Regions from separate parts of the Halomonas sp. Mc5H-6 genome, predicted to be linked through region 1. Evidence: predicted binding sites of a transcription regulator. Region 1 holds the regulator's gene; the other holds the start of a gene.

Region 1 (5,411 bases):
GGAAAGCGTGCGCGAAGAGCTGTTTGAGCGCTGCTCCCGGGATGAGTTGCTGCTGTCTTACTTCGCCCGCACCGCGCTGCGCTTTTCCACGCCGCTGACGCTGTTCGGTTCACTCAAGAAGCCCCAGCACGGTATCGATATCAAGAAAGGCGGCATCTTTCCCATTGTGCATGGCGTCCGCACTCTGGCGCTCGAGCGGCGTATCCCTGCCACCTCGACGTTTGAGCGCCTGGATGCCCTGGCCGAGGACGGGCGACTCAACCGCCGTTTTGCCGATGACCTTGGCGAAGCCCTGGCGCTATTCAGCGAGTTACGGCTCAAACGGCAGCTGGACGACCTCGCCAACGACGGCTCCGATGACCAACAGGAGCGCTCCAACCGGGTCGTGGTGCAGGAATTATCGTCGTTGGAGCGCGATTTACTGCGCGAAGCGCTGCATATCGTCAAGGATTTCAAGCAGCGTCTATCCCATCGTTACCACTTGGAGTATTCGTGATCAGTCGACACTATCTGGACGCCCCTTTCGCCTGGCTTGGCGGCATGCTGCGCAGAGGAAGCGAGCGCCGCCGCTATGCAGCGTCTCCCTACGCGTGGCTCTTCCAGCCCTACCTGGGCAATGAACTGGTGGCATTGGCTTGCTTTGCCCACCATGGCGTCATGAGCGTAGCAGCGGTGACGCTGCGCCAGCACCAGGTGCTGACCAGTCGTGCCTGGGTGGCGGCGCTAAGGGAAGACGCGCGCGGAGGAAGTGATGCCGCCGAGCGTCGTCATCAGCTGCTGTATAGCGTCGAGGCCACTAAACCGCTGAACATTGAAAGTCTGCGTTCGCTGGTTGAGTTTATCGGCAATCGGCCAATCATTGGCTGGCAGCTCGATCAGCGTCTCGCCCCGCTTGAGCAGGCGCTGCGTGATCATTTGGGGTTTGGGCTGCCCAATGCCCGGGTGGATGTCACCAGGCTGCACCAGCGCCATTTGCGGCGACTACATCCCCAGGCGGAACAGGAAGCCGAGCTGGCGCGTGCGCTTGACTGCTGGCAAGTGCCCAGCAAGACGCCCCAGCGGGCGCTGGAAGACGCCACGGCCAGCGCGCTTCTGTACCTTCGCCTGCAGCGTAACGAGGTGGATACTGTTTCATAGCGGCCTGCGATTGGGTCATTGCGCTGGGAGTTGCTAGAATAACGGCTGCTTCTTTTACCATCGGCAGTGCGATTACCATGCAACATGATCCTGTTCATTTTGACCCGGCGTTGGCGACTGCCGACGCGGCACCCGGCTTATCCGACGCGGCTGACGCCTCGGAAGCCCACGATGCCAAACAAAAACGCGAGTTCAACAAGCTGCAAAAGCGGCTTCGCCGCGAAACGGGCAATGCGATTATCGACTATCGCATGATTAACGAAGGCGACCGCGTCATGGTCTGCCTGAGCGGTGGCAAGGATAGCTACACCATGCTTGAGATGCTGCTGAGCCTGCAGCGCAATGCGCCGGTCAACTTCTCGCTGATAGCCGTCAACATGGACCAGAAACAGCCGGGGTTTCCCGAGCATGTGCTGCCGACCTATCTCGAGCAACGCGGGGTGGATTACCATATTCTGGAACGTGATACCTACTCGGTGGTGAAAGAGAAAACCCCCGAGGGCAAAACCACCTGCGCGCTGTGTTCGCGCCTGCGGCGCGGGTCGCTGTATGGCTTTGCCGAGGAAATCGGTGCGACCAAGATCGCCCTGGGGCATCACCGGGAAGATATTCTGGAAACGCTGTTTTTGAACATGTTTTTCGGCGGCAGTCTGAAATCGATGCCGCCCAAGCTGCTCTCCGACGATGGCAAGAATATCATCATCCGGCCCCTGGCCTATTGCAAGGAAGCGGATATTGCCGAGTACGCGCGCCTGATGGCGTTTCCCATTATCCCCTGCAACCTGTGCGGCTCCCAGCCCAATATGCAGCGGCAGGTGGTCAAGGAGATGCTGGCCGAGTGGAACAAGAAACACCCTGGCCGTCTGGAAAGCATGTTCAAAGCGGTCACCAACGTCGCGCCTTCACAGCTGGCTGACCGTGACCTGTTCGACTTTGCCGGGCTGGAAGCCAAGCAGGCGGAATTGCTAGCCGGGCGTATTCAGGCGTTTAACGTTGGCTAGCAACCTTCTTCTTCGGCGAGCCGCTGCAGCTTCGCCATGTCGAGGATCTGTACCTCACGACCGGAAACGGCGACCACCTCCTGCGACTGCAAGCGGCTGACAATCCGGCTGACGGTCTCGACGGCCAGGCCCAAGTAGTTGCCGATGTCGGCCCTGGGCATGGAAAGACGGAAGCTGTAGGGCGAGTACCCACGGCGGCGAAAACGATCGGAAAGTGTGACCAGAAAGGTCGCCAATCGCTGATCAGCGGTCTTGGCCGATAGCAGGCGCATCATGCGCCGGTCATTGCGCAGCTCCTTGCTCATGCTGCGGTATATCTGGCCGCGTAACTCGGGTAGCTTTTCAGACAGCCGGTCGAGGCGGTCAAAGGGAATCTCGCACACGGTGGTGGTTTCCAGGGCGATCACGCTGCCGGGGTAGTGCGGCTCATCGATCGCATCGAGCCCTACCAGCTCACTGGGGAGGTAAAAGTTGGTCAGCTGGTCATGCCCGCCACCTTCGCTGGTGATCTGCTTGAGGCTCCCGGAGCGCACCGCATAGACGCTGTTGAAGGCATCCCCCTGATGGAATAGAGCCTCGCCTTTCTTGAGTGGCGCGCGTCGCTGGATGATCGCGTCGAACTGATCGATATCCTCAAGCTCCAGTGCCAGCGGCAGGCACAGCGAACTCAAGCTGCAGGTCTGGCAGCGTGCTTCGTGCAGGGCGGCGCGCCGCCGATGCGTGGCGTCCAGCATAAGAGTCTCCAACAGAGATGGCATGACCTCATTATGGAAGCTGGCGCCCATGAATAACAACCGCTAAACAATATTTGAGTAATGATGGCTGGCCTCAGAGGGCAAGCGTGCATCAAAGGCCATGGCCAGGTGGCGTATCAACAGACGGCCGATAGGCGTCACCTCGAGTCGATGTTCTCGGATATCGATCAACCCATCGTGCTGCGCCTGCTCCAGTGCGCTTAAAACTGATTTGAAATAGCCGCGCGCGATCTGCCAGCGCTCACTGAGCGTCGATAGGTCAAGCTGCATATCGCACATTAGCCGTTCGATGGCATCGCGCCGGATCAGGTCGTCTCGGCATAGCCGTATGCCGCGTTGTGTGGCCAGTTGCCCCTGATCGATCGCCGCCTGGTAGTGCCCAAGCTGGCTGTGATTTTGCGCGTAGCTGTCATCCAGGCGTGAGATGGCGGAGACGCCAAGGCCGATAAGGTCGCATTGGGCGTGGCTGGAATAGCCTTGAAAGTTGCGTTGCAGCGTACCGCGACGCTGGGCGATGGCCAGACTGTCGTCGGGCCGGGCAAAATGGTCCATACCGATATGCACGTAGCCAGCAGCCGTCAGCATTGCAATCGTGGTACGCAGCATCGCCAGCTTTTCGTCGCGACTGGGCAGCTCGGCATCAAGAATCCGTCGCTGCGGAGGGAATCGCTTTGGCAGGTGGGCGTAATTGAAGACCGACAGGCGTGCGGGGTTCAGTTCGATGACCTGGCGAAGGGTTTGCGCAAAGCTGTCGGCGGTTTGGCGTGGCAGGCCGTAAATCAGGTCGAGATTTAACGAACGGAAGCCCAGGCGGTGGGCTTCGTCCATCAAGGTTTCGGTCAGCGCCCGCGGCTGGGGGCGGTTGATCGCCTGCTGAACCTGTGGGTCGAGGTCTTGCACGCCCAGGCTCAACCGATTGAACCCCAGTGACTGCAGATGACGCAGCGTCAATACATCGGCTTCGCGAGGGTCGATTTCGATGGCGTAGTCGCGCTCAGGATCGTCTGAAAGCCCGAAGTGGGCATCCAGCTTATCCACCAGTTCGCTCATCTGATCGAGGGTCAGAAACGTCGGCGTGCCACCGCCCCAGTGGAGCTGCTCCACCGGGCGTCGGGTATCCAGGTTCTGCGCTGTCAGCGCCATTTCCTTGTCGAGCCTCGCGAGATAAGACGCGGCGAGCGCGGTGTTTTTTGTCGCGATCTTGTTGCACGCACAGTAAAAGCAGACGTTGCGGCAGAAGGGGATGTGCACATAAAGTGACAGCGGCCGTTGGGTCTGGTTACTGCGTTGCAGCGCCGCGCTGAAATCGTCGGCGGTAAACGATGGGTCAAAGGACAGCGCGGTCGGGTAGGACGTATAGCGCGGGCCGCTTCTCGCATAGCGATGGAGGCGGTCAGCGTCCCACACCGCCGCCGCGAGTGGATTACCCGGCGCTGATTGAGCTGAGTGAATGGGGGCAGGCATGAGGCAGGGCTCCAGGCTGAGTCTTGCACCATGGTAGCGAGTGCCGCCCACGGCAACGTTGAGCCACGTCAAGGAAACGCCCGTTAGCAGCAAACGGCACATAACAGGAGAGCGTGAGTTTGGACACGCAATGGCCAGAGGAAAAAGTCGTCAGCCAGCAAGCGCTGGCCGACGCGGTCGCCGAGCAGGCCGAAGGCTGTTTTTGGCGGGAAGGTCTGGGGCCTCTCAGGCTCTATGGTCAGGCAGACTTAGGCTGCCTGCTGCTCGCTCATGGAGCAGGCGCCGGGCATCGGTCAGCCTTTATGCAGCAGTTTGCCAGGGCCCTTGCGGGAAGAGGGCTGCAGGTGATGACCTTTGACCTGGGCTACATGCAGCAAATGCAGGCGACGGGCAAACGCCGCCCACCGCCCGCCATCCACCGAAGCGTTGCTGAGCTGGCGCATTGGTATGCATGCCTGGCGCCGTTAACGGTCAAGCCGCTGTGGCTTGGGGGTAAATCCATGGGTGGCCGCGTGGCGAGCATGCTGGCAAGCGAGCAACCCTGCCCCGGGCTGGTGATCGCCGGTTATCCCTTTCATCCGCCCAAGGCGCCCGACAAGCTGCGCCTGGCGCACTGGTCGAGGGTTCAGGTGCCGGCGCTGATTCTCCAGGGGGAGCGCGACCCGCTGGGGAGCCGTGATGAAGTGACGGGGTATTCGCTACCGGATAACGCTCGCGTGGCCTGGCTGACCGATGGCGACCACGACTTCAAGCCGCGTCGCGCATCGGGGCTTGATCAGACGATTTTGATTGACGAAGCCGCCGCTCTTGGGGCATCCTTCGTGCGCGCTCAAAGCCTGCAGTGAGGCGTCAGCCAAGCGTGCGTTTGAATCATGAGATGGGCCGGTACCTTAACGCGTATTTGGCTACAGTATTTGAACGTAGCGTGTTGACTTCCTTCGCATCTCCTGTAGAATGCAGCGCCACGTGACCAGCGGGTGGTTAGCTCAGTTGGGAGAGCACCAGCCTTACAAGCTGGGGGTCACTGGTTCGAACCCAGTACCACCCACCATCT
Region 2 (5,411 bases), on a different contig from region 1:
TTTGGTGCTATCCATACCATCGGTGTGGTCAACAACAGCCTGCTTGAAATAGACTCAGGGCAATTCTGAGTAAGTGCAATATCAACCTCGCCTGTCGAATAAGCACGCCAAATCTCATCACTATATCCAGAGACAACTTCTATACTTATTCCTGGATGAGAGTCACAGCACGCTCTAAGCAAGTCCGGTATGAAACTTGCCAAGAATACATCGCTGGTTCCGATTGTCACCTTTTGGTCGTCGCTGACACCAGACAATTCATTTAGCGCCAGCTCGTTTATTTCGAGAATTTCTTTAGCCCGCTTGAGTAACTGCTTGCCAGCTTTTGTGAGTGACACACCGCCGCTATGCCTTGTGAAAAGCGGCGTTCCTAACTGTAGCTCCAGCTTCCTTATCTGCCAGCTGATTGCAGACTGTACACGATGACGGCGTACGGCAGCTTTGGTGAAGCTGCTCAGCTCAGACACGGCGATGAAGGTGCGTAAGCAATCGATGTCTAGATCCATTTGGCACTCCTAGTCCTGAATTCAAGTAATAATAAGTGCAGCACCTGCGGTTTCAAGTATTCCCAAACACTTTCTTAAAAAGATCTTGTCTGGCACTCAGTGCCCCATACTCTGCTTCAACCTCTGCTCTCCCCATGCCCACCATGCTTTATAAAAGGTATTTTAGTTATTCTATGGATTAAGATCCCATAAGAATAGGGCAGTCACCATATCTAAAATATTGATACCCACCTATCAACATTATTCGCTGGGATTTTCCCACTTTGACAGCTAGGGTTAAAAACAATCTTCCAAACTTTCAAGTGGAGTATAAGCTATGTCTTTTATTGTGGCAAAAATCGACCTTGACGCAGTCAACCTTTCTAGCGAAATTGAATACCTCAACAATCTACCCAAGATCCATGAAGAGTATGATGAATTTGCACAAGGGTATTGGAAAAACATCTCGTTGTTTAATGCATCAGGACATGACTATGACACACAGTTTCGAAACTGTGAAATAGCAATACCGACGTCGCACCTCAAAAAATGCCAAATGATAAATAAAATTATCGAAGATAATTTTTCTATTAAAAATCTAATTATGGTTAGAGCTAGAAACTTGATTGACGGAATGGTTATCCCGCATCGAGATTTTGTTGAAATGGACGGTGAAACTGAACGCTACTTTCGAGTTTTTATGATGCTTGAAAATAACCCTGAATCCTACCACTCTGATGAAGGCGGTGTGTTCCAGATGCGCAAAGGAGAAGTATGGTTCCTTGACGCGGCCAAAGATCACGCTGCCATTAATTTTTCAAACAAAAGCCGTATGGCAATCTGCCTTGATTTTGTTTTTCAGGGAGATTTTGATCCTCGTGATATTTTCAACGAATCAGCAAGGTACGAAGAAGGTGTCAAACCGACCTATGTAAAAAGAAATACAGTCAGTTCAATCGAAAAAAATGAAATTGTGGCAAGCATCGCTAAGATGTTAAACAAACAAACCTTTAAAGATATAATATTTGCCGCATCAAAATTCCATTTCACTTACGATATACCCGTATCAGAATGCTATGACTGGATAATTGATGCCGCATTGAGCAAAAACGATGAAGAGGTCGCAGCCAAGGCGAAAGCGCTTAAGCACTATTTGATTGAGAACCGAAATTTGGGTGAGCGCTTTTCAATCGCCAGTTGGTGAGTGACTCCATTATGGTCAGTTTCAATCTTGCCCGTTTGGCGCCACTGCTCTTTCTAGCCATGTGGAGCAGTGGTGCCCTTTTTGTTAAAGCTGGTTTACAGGACTCTTCTGTACTGTCCTTCCTCCTAGTCAGGTCTCTTGGCGCCTTGCTGGTGATGACGATATTACTGGCTACGCTTCTTCCGGCCGAGATTCGGAGCTTGCTTTCAATGCCCAGGCCAACCTGGATTCGGCTCTTATTCGTGGGGCTTTTTTTGCAGGTCCTCTATCAGGGGTTCTTCTTTGCTTCTATCGCTCACGACCTGTCGCCCGGCATGCTTGCTATTGTACTTGGATGCCAACCTTTACTCACCCCTGTGCTTGCGCTGGAACGCATTGGTGGCAAAGGCTATATGGTGCTGCTTCTTGGATTTGTCGGACTGGTGATTGCAGTCACAGGGGGCGGTGCGGTAGATGTTGTTACGGTACCCGGACTTATATTCGCCAGCTTATCCGTGTTGGCAATGACGTTTGGTACTATCCTACAGAAGCATACCAACGTTCATGTAATGAGTTCGGTGCTGGTTCAATACTGCTTATCCTCTGCCATCTTCGCTTTTGGGGTTGGACTTTATGGTTTTGACGCAAAACTAACGCCACAATTTATCTTTTCAGCGCTATGGATGATTGTCGTGGTCTCAGTGGGGGCCGTGCTTTTGCTGGTATACATGCTGAAAGGGGACAAAGCAAGCAAGGTCTCAACGCTGTTTTTTTTGGTGCCTGTTATTACATATTTATTAGACTATCTTGTCTACGATGCACCATTGAGCTTATTAACGATTATCGGTGGAGCAATGGTTGTATCTTCACTGCTTATATATGGTCGGCTTATTCGGTGAGGAGTCGGTTTTAGGGCTTTAAGTAGACAATCAGTTCTTAAAAAAGGTGAACGTCGGGCCAATGCCACCCATCCTCCTCCAGAGCTCAGCAAACACAGATCAGGATTGTCCCCCCTACCGCATGACCTTTCCTTGTTAGTGGCCAAATGCTGCGCGCCTCAGTTGCTGTGATTCCGGTCATGACGCATCTCTTGCATATTCAATTCTCAACTAATATACGCCTTTAGGTACATATACGTTATCATGGCGCCCGCAATCACGCGCTTGTTGCGAGGTGTGGCTTGCATTTTTATGCCAGCCTGAGGGGCATCTTCTTTAGGGCATAGCACCTACCCAGCAACCCTTGCCCTGGATCAATAATCCACTCCCTGGATCTCGTTACACTGGCCACATCGTTAAGCGGCTATCGAATAGCCGTCCAGCGTTGCAACGAGTCGTTTGAAACTGTCTGTTTTAACATCAGGAGTGCCCCCATGCGTAAAGCCGCCCTGCCTACCCTACTTGTATCCACCGTTGCCGCTTCTGCGTTGATGACCAGCAGCCAGGCATTCGCTTACGGCGCGGGTGATTTCTTTACCCGCGTGGGTGTTGCCAAAGTCGCTCCTAAAAGCGACAACGGCTCACTGGCCAACGGTGCGCTGGCCGTGGATGTACAGGATGAAACCGATTTTGCGTTCACCTTGGGCTACCGCTTCCTCGATAAAGTCGGCGTGGAGCTATTGGCCGCGCTGCCGTTCGAGCACGATATCCACCTGAACGGCGGTAATATCGCTTCAACCAAGCACTTGCCGCCAACCCTGACAATGCAGTATTACCCGTTGGGCGGCACACAGTCCCGGGTACAGCCTTATGTCGGCGCGGGTATTAACTACACCCATTTCTCCGATGAAGAGCTCGCGATTGGCGATTTAGATCTGGATGACTCCTGGGGTGCAGCGGGGCAAGTAGGCGTCGACCTGCTGATTGATGACCACTGGGCGTTGAACGCCGCGGCCTGGTACATCGACATCGATACCGATGCCAGCGTTGACGGTGCAGCGGCCGGTACCGTTGAGATCGACCCTGTCGTGGTCATGGGTGGCCTCAGCTATCGTTTCTAGGCTGACAGCCAATAACCTCTCAGGCGTTATCCACAAAGCCTGCCTTGCGGCGGGCTTTGTTGTTACAACGGCCTTCAGTTTTCAGTGACGACCTTATCCACTCTCTCCACAGCCCGCACAACGAGCAACTGGTGATGGGCAGGTGTTTGCTCCTGCTGCAAATAGGCCGCCACGGCGGGCGCCACCTCGCATTTGGCGGGCATCGGCCCACCCGCTTCAGCCAGCGACTCCAGGCGCGCGATAAACACAAAGCGCAGCCACTGGAGCAGCGACATTGTATCGACACAGAACGGCTGCTGGCTGGAAAAAGCCGCTGCTTCTGGGGTTGGCATACGCCATAGGTCAGCGGCCTTTAGCGTCGCTTCAAGGTCAAGAAGCGCGGTATGAAGCTCGCGATGTGCACCCATAAACCACCTATGTTAAATCAGATAATTAAACAAGCATTATCCCTACTCTATGGCTGAGTTGCCACTCATCCACCGGGATCTTCGTTATTCACAGATTCACAGAAAACCTGCAAGAGACTGTGGATAAGCTATGGAAAGGTATCGCATCCGCGTTTCCCATGCGGGTTGGCGATGACTGTTTAATTTTTAACCAGACAGTAAAAAAGGCGTGATATTATGGGTGCCTACGGCTGACAGGCTGCTATCCGCAAGGTAGAGTGCAGGCTTGCAATGGGAAAGGACGTTATGCAACCAATTCGCACCCTAGACGAGTTTTTTCAGCGCAGCGGAGCCAGTGTGTCGCTTTATCATATGGGACGGCGCGTCACCCCGTGCCCCATTGATGCACTGCGCCAGCTGGAAAATGCCCAAAGCCCATGGCCTGAACCCTGGCAAGGTCAGGCGCGCGTGGCCATTGTGTTTCGTCTGGGTGATATGCCCGAACCGGCGATCTGGTTTCTGGCTCTGCCGTTGGACGAGGAAGGCCACCTGGTGCCCGCCCAGCGCGATGCGTTTCTGAACCGGCTGCTTGAAACCCTCGGCCGCAACGTCTCGCAGTTGGGTCAGGGGCACGGCTCGGGAGTTGATAACCTGATGAAGGACAACCCGCTCGCCTTTACCCCGAGCGCCCCTTTTCAGGCGATGCTTAATGCCCGGGCAACCCATGCGCTTGACTTGCCTGCCAGTCGGTATTTTGAACCCGTCGACGCTTACCTCCGCGATCCACAGGCGCTAGACTGGCAACAGTTGGGGTTACAGGGTATCGCCGACGTGGTAGTCCGCCTCGATGAAGAGACGGCAGAGCGATTAGCCACCCAGTTCGCCCGTTTGCCCACAGAGGTTGCTCAGGCCTTTTGCCTTTGTCTGGAGCATCAGCCTTTGCCCAGCAGCCTGGTCGCCGCATTGCGCCAGCGGGGTGAAAAAGCCATCATTGCAGGTGATCTGGAAATGCTATGTGCCTGCGTACGGGCCGTCGGAGCGACGGACACCGACGAAGTAGGCCATTGGTATGCTCAGTTGCTCCGCGACGAGACCACCAGTGGGCCCGACGTACTGGCAGCGATGGCAGGAAGGGGCTGGTCACATTTGGAAGACGGCGAACGTCTACCGCTTTTCCTGTCGCGTCTGGCTGATGACGAACGCACCGATTTTATTGCGATGGTAAAAGACTTGGCGCTGATTCCCCGGCTACGCCTGCCGTTACTGATGGCGCTGCGTGACGCACCGGAAGGCTCAAGGATCCACGCCCGCGTGGTTGAACTGACGGCCAATAGCGGATAATCCCAGGGTTGATTACT

Evidence for each region. The regulator FNR, encoded in region 1, switches genes on or off when oxygen is low (the NO sensors DNR and NnrR bind a similar motif). The targets are predictions, from matches to a motif close to TTGATNTANATCAA.
Region 2: the regulator FNR is predicted to act here: its motif matches at 2,911-2,924, upstream of NH395_RS11965 (OmpW family outer membrane protein).

What each region holds. Positions count from the first base shown of each region.
Region 1 covers NZ_JAMXSI010000002.1:108,089-113,499, forward strand. The annotation lists gene NH395_RS03915 (putative nucleotidyltransferase substrate binding domain-containing protein) at 1-496, shown strand, start outside; gene NH395_RS03920 (DNA polymerase III subunit epsilon) at 493-1,137, shown strand; gene ttcA (tRNA 2-thiocytidine(32) synthetase TtcA) at 1,215-2,138, shown strand; gene fnr (fumarate/nitrate reduction transcriptional regulator Fnr) at 2,135-2,872, opposite strand; gene hemN (oxygen-independent coproporphyrinogen III oxidase) at 2,936-4,357, opposite strand; gene NH395_RS03940 (alpha/beta fold hydrolase) at 4,471-5,202, shown strand; tRNA gene NH395_RS03945 (tRNA-Val) at 5,333-5,408, shown strand.
Region 2 covers NZ_JAMXSI010000007.1:176,286-181,696, forward strand. The annotation lists gene NH395_RS11950 (LysR family transcriptional regulator) at 1-506, opposite strand, end outside; gene NH395_RS11955 (aspartyl/asparaginyl beta-hydroxylase domain-containing protein) at 823-1,689, shown strand; gene NH395_RS11960 (DMT family transporter) at 1,701-2,567, shown strand; gene NH395_RS11965 (OmpW family outer membrane protein) at 3,041-3,667, shown strand; gene NH395_RS11970 (YqcC family protein) at 3,742-4,074, opposite strand; gene NH395_RS11975 (DUF3549 family protein) at 4,360-5,394, shown strand.